Linked DNA regions of Halioglobus japonicus. The protein of the gene in region 1 interacts with the protein of each later gene in a pairwise test. Links are inferred from orthologs where the notes say so. Each region holds a gene or a part of one and is shown in the gene's direction. Other genes may lie near its edges.

The links.
Region 2: the proteins of typA (region 1) and rlmKL interact in binary tests that used the Escherichia coli proteins (3 or more experiments, as listed by UniProt). The link is inferred for Halioglobus japonicus from one-to-one orthologs.

Annotation. Positions count from the first base shown.
Region 1 is NZ_CP019450.1:770,287-777,885, forward strand. Bases 1-2,983 are described here. They hold typA (translational GTPase TypA), read left to right. Parts: upstream 1-577; coding sequence 578-2,389; downstream 2,390-2,983. Other genes in these bases: thiI (tRNA uracil 4-sulfurtransferase ThiI), read left to right, coding at 1-445; dtd (D-aminoacyl-tRNA deacylase), read left to right, coding at 2,395-2,832; BST95_RS03720 (GNAT family N-acetyltransferase), read right to left, coding at 2,810-2,983. Also shown: more of BST95_RS03720, read right to left, coding at 2,984-3,283; BST95_RS03725 (cyclic nucleotide-binding domain-containing protein), read left to right, coding at 3,424-4,221; parC (DNA topoisomerase IV subunit A), read left to right, coding at 4,268-6,520; BST95_RS03735 (hypothetical protein), read right to left, coding at 6,864-7,599. UniProt on the Escherichia coli protein: A 50S ribosomal subunit assembly protein with GTPase and nucleotide-independent chaperone activity, required for 50S subunit assembly at low temperatures, may also play a role in translation.
Region 2 is NZ_CP019450.1:2,330,366-2,333,328, forward strand. It holds rlmKL (bifunctional 23S rRNA (guanine(2069)-N(7))-methyltransferase RlmK/23S rRNA (guanine(2445)-N(2))-methyltransferase RlmL), read left to right. Parts: upstream 1-376; coding sequence 377-2,551; downstream 2,552-2,963. Other genes in the region: BST95_RS10990 (helix-turn-helix domain-containing protein), read left to right, coding at 1-374; BST95_RS11000 (NADP-dependent oxidoreductase), read right to left, coding at 2,888-2,963. UniProt on the Escherichia coli protein: Specifically methylates the guanine in position 2445 (m2G2445) and the guanine in position 2069 (m7G2069) of 23S rRNA. Methylation occurs before assembly of 23S rRNA into 50S subunits.

The DNA of each region.
Region 1 (7,599 bases):
CGGCGAGTTCGCTGCCAGTATGCCGGAGTACTGTGGCGTTATTTCGGTGAATCCGACCACGCGTGCACGCCTGGAGCGGGTTCGCGCGGAAGAGGAGTGCTTCGACATGTCGATTCTCGAGCGGGCGGTGACGAACGCCAGCCGCACGCGCATCGATCGGCTCGCCGAGGAAGAACTGGAGCGCACCGAGGTTGAGGTGTTGTCCGTACCGTTGGCTGAAAGCGTCATCATCGATATTCGCCACCCGGACGAGGAAGAGCTCGCGCCGCTGGCTGTCCATGTACCGGTGGAGAAGATCCCGTTTTACGAGCTGCACAGCAAGGGCGATAGCCTTCATCCGGACAAGACCTACATGCTGTACTGTGGCAAGGGCGTCATGAGTCGCCTGCATGCCAGCCATCTGGTGGAATCAGGGTGTTTGAACGTCAAGGTTTACGCCCCGTAAAACTACCAGCATTTATTGGCGGCGCTGGTGTATAATCCGCCGCCGATTTCCTAGCTGATTCCCCCTCTGCAGGGCCAAGCGACACAAACACGTGCGCTGCGGTCGCTGAAGTGCGGGCTAAAGGTGAGACCCTTGAGAGATAAACTACGTAATATCGCGATCATTGCCCACGTTGACCACGGTAAAACCACCCTGGTGGATTGCCTATTGCAGCAATCAGGCACCCTGGACCGCCGCAATGAAGGCGCTGAGCGCATCATGGACTCCAATGACCAGGAGAAAGAGCGCGGTATTACCATTCTGGCCAAAAATACGGCCATTGAGTGGAACGACTACCACATCAATATTGTGGACACTCCCGGGCACGCCGACTTTGGCGGCGAAGTTGAGCGGGTGCTGTCTATGGTGGACTCCGTTTTGCTGCTCGTGGACGCCGTTGATGGCCCCATGCCGCAGACCCGCTTTGTGACATCCAAAGCATTTGAGCAGGGCCTGAATCCGATTGTGGTCGTCAACAAGGTTGACCGCCCCGGCGCGCGCCCCGACTGGGTGATCGATCAGGTGTTCGACCTGTTTGACCGCCTCGGTGCCACCGAAGAGCAGCTCGACTTCCCAGTGATCTATGCCTCTGCCATCGAAGGTATTGCGGGCCTGGATCACGAGGACATGTCGGCTGATATGCAGCCTCTGTTCGAGACCATTGTTGAAAAGGTACCTTCACCGGAAGTCGATACCGAGGGCCCCCTGCAGATGCAGATCAGTGCCCTGGACTACTCCAGCTACGTCGGCGTTATCGGCGTGGGCCGCATTACCCGCGGCAAGCTGACCCCCAACACCCAGGTGGTAATCGCCGGTGCTGACGGTGAGTATCGCAAGGGCAAGGTGCTGCAGGTGATGGGTTACCTGGGCCTGGAGCGGGTCGATGTCGACAGCGCTGAAGCGGGCGATATCGTCTGTATTACCGGTATCGATGGCCTCAATATCTCTGACACCCTGTGTGATCAGGACGCGGTTGAGGCTCTGCCTGCGCTGACCGTGGATGAGCCCACTGTGAGCATGACCTTCCAGGTGAACGATTCACCTTTCGCCGGAAAGGAAGGCAAGTACGTCACTTCGCGCAACATCAAGGAGCGCCTTGATCGCGAGTTGATTCACAACGTTGCCCTGCGTGTCGAGCAGGGTGACAGCCCCGATAAGTTCAAGGTATCCGGCCGCGGCGAACTGCACCTGTCGGTACTGATTGAATCCATGCGCCGCGAAGGCTTTGAGATGGGCGTATCCCGCCCTGAAGTGATTCAGAAAGAAATCGACGGCGAGTTGCAGGAGCCCTACGAGCAGTTGGTCATCGACTGTGAAGAGGAGCACCAGGGCTCACTGATGGAAGAGCTGGGCCTGCGCCGCGCGGAGCTCGAAAACATGGTTCCGGACGGCAAGGGTCGAGTGCGGCTGGAATTTATAATCCCGGCGCGCGGCCTGATTGGCTTCCGCTCCCAGTTCCTGACTATGACCTCCGGCAGCGGCATCATGACCCACGTGTTCGATCACTATGGGCCGGTGAAGAATGCCGAGATCATCCACCGCACCAATGGTGTTCTCGTGTCCATGGTGAAGGGTAAGACCCTGGCCTATGGCCTGTTCAACCTGCAGGACCGCGGTCGCCTGTTCATCGATCCCAATATCGAGGTATATGAAGGCCAGATTGTTGGCTTGCACAGCCGCAGCAATGACCTGGTGGTTAACCCCACCAAGGCCAAGCAGCTGACCAACGTGCGCGCATCCGGTTCTGACGAAGCCCTTACCCTTACCCCGCCTGTTAAGCACACTCTGGAGCAGGCGCTGGAATTCATCGAAGACGATGAGCTGGTGGAAGTGACGCCTGAGAGTATTCGCCTGCGCAAGAAGCTGTTGCAGGAGCACGAGCGCAAGCGCGCCTCTCGCGGCTGATCCGCTTGAAAGCCCTGCTACAGCGTGTGTCCACGGCCAAGGTCGAGGTCGGCGGTGAGACAGTAGGCGAAATCGGGGCCGGGCTACTGGTGTTGCTCGGCCTCGACAAAGGCGACGACGAGGCCAAGGCCCAGCGTCTGCTGGATAAGCTGCTCGGCTATCGGGTGTTTGCAGACGATGAAGGCCGCATGAACCGCTCGGTGGCAGATACCGGTGGAGGGATATTACTCGTCTCCCAGTTCACACTCTCCGCCGATACACGCAAGGGTACCCGCCCGAGCTTTTCCTCGGCCATGCCGCCGGCAGAGGCTGAAGGCCTCTATAACCTGACGCTGCAGATGCTGCGGGACAAGCATGCCGACGTGGCGGCCGGTTCCTTTGGGGCCGATATGCAGGTGAGCCTTACCAACGACGGACCGGTCACGTTCCTGCTGGAGCTTTGAACACCATTTCCAGGTGCGGGATACCGTCGAGGATGTACTCCTCTCCCTCGGTGTAAAACTCAAAGGCGTTATAAAACTTCTCCAGGTGGGCCTGGGCGTGCATGCGGATATTGTGACCGGGCCAGCGGGCCAGATTGTGCTCGACCCCGCGGCGTACCAGCTCACGCCCGAGATTCCGCCCCCGGGCGGCCGGGGCCACCACAATCCGACCGATGGTGCTCTCGGTTTCCTGCAGGCCAGGGGGCAGGCAGCGCTCGTAGGCCAGCAGCTCATCCCCCTCCCACAAGCTGATATGCATGGCCTCCTGGTCCAGGCCGTCGACATCCAGGTAAATACTGGTCTGCTCCACGGCAAACACTTCCTGCCGCAGTTTCAGAATCTCGTAGAGTTGCCGGGTATTGAGCTCGTCAAAGCCCACAGTCTGCCAGTCGGGGGTCACGTTCGTATCCATTGCAATAGTCGCCCGGTGAAGTTCTCGCCGCGCTGAGAAGTTGCTACTATAGGCCTCATCGCGTGGCAGGCATAGCCCGGTCACCTTAGAACAACACAATATCCGGGGTATACCACGCCCCCTCCGCAAGAGGTTATTAGATGCTGGCGAAAGCAGAGCTCTCCCAGGATTTCACCATTCTCGGCCGTCAGTACAAGCAGTTGGTCGCCGCCTTACTCGAAGCGGTGAATATGCCGGGCATTCCTATGGAAGTGGGCCCGACTGACCGCGGCAACTTCCGCGGATTCGACGGCAACCAGTTCTATGTCATCGAGCGCGGTTCGCTCACCGCTCGCTATCAGGGCAAGCTGATTTACGTGATGGAACAGGGCGAAATTCTCCTCCCGGATATCGCTGGCAACCAGGAAGAAGAGGCCGCGGTGTACTTTGGCAGTGACGCCGGTGCCCGTCTGACGGCCTACTCCGCCCTCGAGTTCATGCGCCAGGTGTTTGAAGACCCGGCGGCCATCCGGCTGTGGACACGCCTGCTGATTACCTACTCTGGATTGATGCTGAGAATCACCTCAGGCAGCGTCGAAGCCGACGCCGGTGCGACACCGGGTTTCGAGATTTATGAGCCGGGTGAAATCATTATTCGCCAGGGCGATCGTGCCGACTATGTATTCAACATGTCTGTCGGTACGGCAGAAGTCATCGTCGACGATGTGCCGGTAGGGCGGATTGTCGACGGTGAAATATTTGGCGCCATGGCGGCGCTGACTCAAGCAGACCGCAGTGCCACCGTGCGGGCCAAAACGACCTGTTCAGTGGTGAAAGTACCCAAAGAGCAATTCACGGAGCTGATTCAGCGCAACCCGGCCACTATTCACAGCCTCCTGATCGATATGGCCAACTCCATCGTTAATCTCAACGAGCAGTTGGTCGGATTACGGGGCTGACCCATCGCCCGCAGCGCGGGCGAACCCAAGCAACAAACGGAACATCATGTCAGACATAATAGAAATCGACGACGACGGCATCGAACAGGTGTCGCTCAAGAGCTATACCGAGAAGGCCTACCTGGATTACTCCATGTATGTGATTCTCGACCGGGCCTTGCCCCATGTGGGCGATGGCCTGAAACCGGTACAGCGGCGCATCGTCTACGCCATGAGCGAGCTGGGCCTGAAGGCCTCGGCGAAATTCAAGAAGTCAGCCCGCACCGTGGGCGACGTTATCGGTAAATTCCATCCCCACGGAGACAGCGCTGCCTATGAGGCCATGGTGCTCATGGCGCAGGACTTCAGTTACCGCTACCCGCTGGTAGATGGCCAGGGTAACTGGGGCTCGCCGGACGATCCCAAGTCCTTTGCGGCCATGCGCTATACCGAATCGCGCCTCACCGCCTATGCCGATGTTCTGCTGGGCGAACTGGGCCAGGGCACCGTCGACTGGGTTCCCAACTTTGACGGCACCCTCGAGGAACCCTCGGTGTTGCCGGCCCAGGTGCCGAATGTGCTGCTCAATGGCACCACCGGCATCGCTGTAGGTATGGCGACCGATGTGCCTCCGCACAACCTTAATGAAGTAGTCTCTGCCACCGTACACCTGCTGGAAAATCCCAAGGCCACTGTCAGTGAGCTGTGCGAATTCGTGCAGGCACCGGACTTCCCCACCGAAGCGGAAATCATAACGCCTCGTGAAGATATTCTGGCCATGTACGAGAGCGGTCGCGGTGCGTTAAAAATGCGTGCCCGCTGGGAGAAGGAAGACGGCGACATTGTCGTCAGTGCCCTGCCGCATCAGGTGTCCGGTTCCAAGGTGCTGGAGCAGATTGCCCAGCAAATGCAGGCCAAGAAGCTGCCCATGGTGGCTGACTTGCGCGATGAATCCGACCACGAGAACCCCACGCGCCTGGTGATTGTGCCGCGCTCTAATCGGGTGGACATTGAAGGGGTGATGAATCACCTGTTTGCCACCACGGATCTGGAGCGCAGCTACCGGGTCAATCTGAATGTGATTGGCATCGATGGTCGTCCCGGGGTAAAAGGCCTGGACCGTATCCTCAAGGAGTGGCTGTCTTTCCGCACCGACACGGTTCGCCGCCGGCTCGAATTCCGCCTCGAGAAAGTGCTGCGTCGCCTGCACATTCTGGAAGGCTATCTGGTGGCCTTCCTAAACATTGACGAAGTCATCCACATTATTCGCACCGAGGAAAAGCCCAAGCAGGCCCTGATGGATCGCTTTGGCATCAGCGACATCCAGGCAGAAGCCATCCTCGAACTGAAGCTGCGCAACCTCGCCAAGCTCGAGGAAATGAAAATTCGCGGCGAGCAGGATGAGCTCGAAAAAGAGCGCGATAACCTCGAGAAGATTCTCGGCAGCGCGGCGCGCCTCAAGACGCTGATTAAGAAAGAACTGCTGGCCGTGGCAGAACAATACGGTGATGACCGTCGCTCGCCGCTGGTAACCCGCGACGAGGCCAAGGCCTTCAGCGAACTGGAGCTGATGAGCTCCGACCCGATTACCGTGGTTATGTCGCAAATGGGCTGGATTCGTGCGGCGAAGGGTCATGAAATCGACCCGACCACACTCTCCTACAAGTCTGGCGACGGCTACAAGATGTCGGTGCGAGGCCGCAGTAACCAGCCCACCGTCATACTGGATTCCACCGGCCGGGCCTATACCGTCCCGTCCCACAATCTACCCTCGGCCCGAGGCCAGGGCGAACCGGTGACCGGGCGCATTAACCCACCGTCCGGTGCCACGTTCGAGGGCATGATGACCGGCGGTGACGAACAGCTGTATCTGCTCGCTTCCGACGCGGGCTATGGCTTTGTCGGCAAGCTCAGCGATCTTCAGACCAAGAACAAGGCCGGTAAAGCCGCCCTGTCTCTGCCCAAAGGTGGCAAGGTCATGCAACCGGCTGCCATTGGTGAGACTGAGGGTGCCTGGGTGGCCGCAGTGTCCAATGAGGGCCGCCTGCTGGTGTTCCCGTTGGCCGATCTGCCGCAGATGGCACGCGGCAAGGGCAACAAGATCATTGGTATTCCGCCGGCCCGGGTACAGGCCCGTGAGGAATGGGTGGTCTCGGTGCAGGTGTTGAGGGCAGGCGATACGCTGGTGGTTCACGCCGGCAAACGTCACCACAAGCTGAAGTTCTCTGACCTCGAGCACTACCGAGGTGAGCGCGGGCGGCGCGGTAACAAGCTGCCGCGTGGGTTCCAGAAGGTGGATGCCATGGTGGTTGAGGGCTGACCCCCCCAATTGCGGGTAGGCTTTGGCTACCCGCGCCAGGGCTGGGCTGAAAGCCCTCCGCCGTCTCCACAAATCATAAGCACGACCTGATGGTGCGAAAACCCTTTCAGCCCAGCCCCGGCGCTCGATTCCGTTATCACCAGGAGTGACAGTTTTGGATATCCCAGTTGAGAACTGAGTCGAGGTTTGGAAGTCGGTTGAAGCTTCCTGAAATCGTCGAGAGGCATGGATGCCGCACGCCGAAGCGCGCCATGGATGGCCTTGCAGCGGTTTCAGGAAGCTTCAACCGACTTCCAGACCGGATTGCAGGAGCACTACAACAAGGCAGGATTGAGCAGTCGCTTCAGAATGAGTTGTAGCTGCCGCTCGAGCAGATCGTCATAAGGCCCAGCAAACCCTTCCACCATCGTGTAGTCCATGACCTCAGTTGCCTGCTGCTGAATGCGGCCCGCAACGTCAGTATCTTCACACACCGCCGGTGACAGCAGAATTTTTGGGGCTTGCTGGCGCAGACCTGCTGCAGTTCATCCAGGGTCGATTGCATATACAGCCCCGGGTAGATGTCCTTGTGGTCGCCCACGCCCAGCTCGCTCAGGGATGCGGCGATGGAAATATTCAGGGACAGTGGCATGTGTTTTTCGAGCTCCGCGGCCACCGCGTGTATCAGCCAGGCGCAGGAGGCGGCGCGGAAAGGAGCGCTGCCCGCATTGCCCCGGCCCGAGAAATACACTGCCAGGGCAAACTGGCGGGTGACCTGGATTTCGCCGCCGTAAAAGCCTGCCGAGGCATAGACGACCTGATGGAGGCGATCCGTATAGCGGTGCAGAGATTGTTCGTCGAGGGTATCCACATAGGCCATCAGGCTGTCCAGCTGCAGATACAACACCGCCGTAGTGCGGTAGTTCTCGTCGCTGGCCACCGGCTCGCTGTTGGTGCGCAGCAATTCCATGGGCAGGTCGTCCACCCGGCGCGCGAGGAGGTCCAGCTCATTGGTATTGGGTGGAGTGGGGCCCTGGCCTTCCAGGGCAATCTGTTTGGACAGTGACGATACCCGGGCGCCGACACGCTTGCCCAGGTGC
Region 2 (2,963 bases), 1.6 Mb from region 1 along the record:
CGTTTCTTATCAAGTTCATGCGCACCTACAACCCGGCGCTGGAGAAAACCCTGGAACAGTGGGGTGTGTTGGCCCTTCCCAAGCACTATGAGCGCGAACGGCGTTTTACCAATCTGTATCGCCAGCACGATCATTTGCGCAGTTTCAGTGACGAAGAGTTTGAGCGCTACATCGAGTACATGGAAAGTTCGTCCAATCTTGTGCTCGAGGTGATGACCCGTGAGAAAGCGGCAAATACGCCCCGGCGTAAGACTCGCCGCAGCAGCGCATCGACAACCAAAAAGGCACCTGCTAAGAAAGCCGCCAAGTCGGACACCGCAAAATCGCCTGCACCCAAGCGCAAGCGCGCCGCCCGAAAACCCAAGAAGGACTGAACATGACCAGTGAATGGTTTGCCACCTGCCCCAAAGGGCTGGAGGGCTTGCTTGCTGCAGAATTACAAACCCTCGGAGCAGAGAGCAGCCGCGAGACCGTCGCCGGCGTGTATTTTTTAGGGCCGCAGGCAATGGGTTACCGGGCCTGCCTCTGGTCGCGCCTGGCCAATAAGGTGTTGCGCCCGCTGGCCAGTTTCGAGGTCAAAGACGGCGATCAACTCTATACGCAGTTGAAGGGTTTCGATTGGTCGCGCGTGCTCAGTGCCCGCAATAGCATTGCCATCGATTTTTCGGGGACCAATCGCAGTATTCGCAACACCCAGTTTGGCGCTCAGCGCTGTAAGGATGCGGTGGTCGACTGGTTCAAGGAAAACGGTGGCCATCGCCCCGCGGTTGACCGCCGCAGTCCTGACGTTCGCCTCAATGTGCGGCTGGGTCGCGGCAAAGTGGCGCTGGCTATCGATTACTCCGGAGCTAGCCTGCATCAACGCGGCTACCGGCAGCAGCAGGGTGCAGCACCGCTTAAGGAAAACCTGGCAGCTGCGATCTTGTTGCGAGCCGACTGGCCCGGTGCCGCCGCCCGCGGCGGAGCGTTAATCGATCCCATGTGTGGCTCTGCCACGCTGTTGCTGGAAGGCGCGATGATGGCCGCGGATATAGCGCCCGGCCTGGGCCGCAAGCGTTTTGGCTTTGAGAAACTGCCGGAGCACAATGACACGCAGTGGCGCGCGATTCTCGCTGATGCGCGGGGTAGGGCCGAGCGGGGTAGGGCAGCGCAATTGCCCGAGATCCGCGGCTACGATGCCGACCCCAAGGTCATTCGTCGCGCCCAGGAAAATATTGCCCAGTTAGGCATGGAGAAAGTTGTCCGGGTTGCGGTGAAACCGCTGGCCGAGCAGAAGAAGCCCACCCATAAGCCACTGCCTTATGGGCTGTTGGTCTGCAACCCGCCCTACGGTGAGCGGCTGGGTGAAAAACGCAGTCTTGTGCACTTGTACAGTCAGCTTGGTCAACTCATGAGCCGTGAGTTCGCGGGCTGGGATGCAGCGGTGTTCACGTCTGATCTCGAGCTCGGACGAGCCATTGGGCTGCGCTCCCACAAGCGCTACGCACTTTATAACGGTGCCCTCGAAGCGCACTTGCTGCTGTTTCAGTTAACCGACAATCACTACCGTGAAGTGGCCGCTACCGCGCGCGAGCCTGCTGCTCAGGAAACATCGGCGCAACCGCTGGAACTCACCGAGGGTGCGACCATGTTTGCGAACCGCATTCGCAAGAATCAGCGGCGTTTAAAGAGCTGGCTCAAGCGTGAGCAGGTGCAGTGTTATCGCCTCTATGACGCGGACATGCCGGAGTATGCGGTAGCGGTGGATATTTACGGCGACCACGCCCACGTCGCCGAGTATCAGGCCCCGAAAGGAATTGACCCACAGGCTGCGAGCCAGCGGCTGGACGAAGTGAAACTTGCATTGCCAGAGGCGCTGGGCCTGCCCGCCGAGCGGATCGTGTTCAAGCAGCGCCAGCGTCAACGGGGTTTGTCCCAATACGAAAAACAGGATGCGGCAGGCGAGTTCCTCACGGTCACAGAGGGGCAGGCCCGTCTCCTCGTCAATCTGCGCGATTACCTCGACACCGGGGTGTTTCTGGATCATCGTCCACTGCGATTGCGCATTGGCCGGGAAGCCCGCAGCAAGCACTTCCTGAACCTGTTCTGCTATACCGGCACAGCGTCGGTTCACGCTGCCCTTGGCGGTGCGCACAGTACGACCAGTGTCGACATGTCAAAGACCTACCTTGGATGGCTTAAGCGCAACCTCGCCAGTAACGGCCTCGGAGACGCCACTAATCGCGTGGAGCAGGGCGACTGCCAGGCCTGGCTTGCCCGGTGCCAGCGTCAATATGACTTGATTCTGCTCGACCCGCCTTCGTTCTCGAACTCCAAGCGTATGGAAGGTACATTTGACGTGCAGCGCGATCAGGTAGCGTTGGTGGAAGCGGCTATGCGTGTGCTGGCCCCGGGGGGCACGCTGTATTTTTCCAATAACCGACGCGGTTTCAAGCTCGACCCGGACCTTGAGGCCAGCTATCAATGCGAGGATATCTCTGCCAAGACGCTCGATCCTGACTTTCAGCGCAACCCCAAGATCCATCGTTGCTGGCAGATTCAGCACGCCTGAAGCGCGTAAAAGCGTCGCGCGAGAGACAACGTTGCTCGCCGAGTTGGCGAGCGCGTTTTATGAAACCAATGAGAAAATATGGCCTCTCATGTAAGGGGTTACTTACGCTTGGCGCTGAACAATATCCACACAACGCGTGTAGGGTCTATATTTGTAGCGTTTCGTGACAACAGTGCGAAAAAAACACTATAAAAAAACGCTAAGTGATTGATTCTTGAAAATATTGTCTAATTCGACGTTTTGATCCCGACGCCGCCCAGCGAGGCTGGACGGAGTCACCGGGCGTCAGGAAACCGTACTATCCCCAAAGTTATCCACAGGGTGACCGATGGGTAACTAGGTAGGTTCGGCCAGTTGCAGGAGTTGCTTGCCCTGATTCTGGCCCGCGTACAGGCGTTGCAGGGTGGCAGGG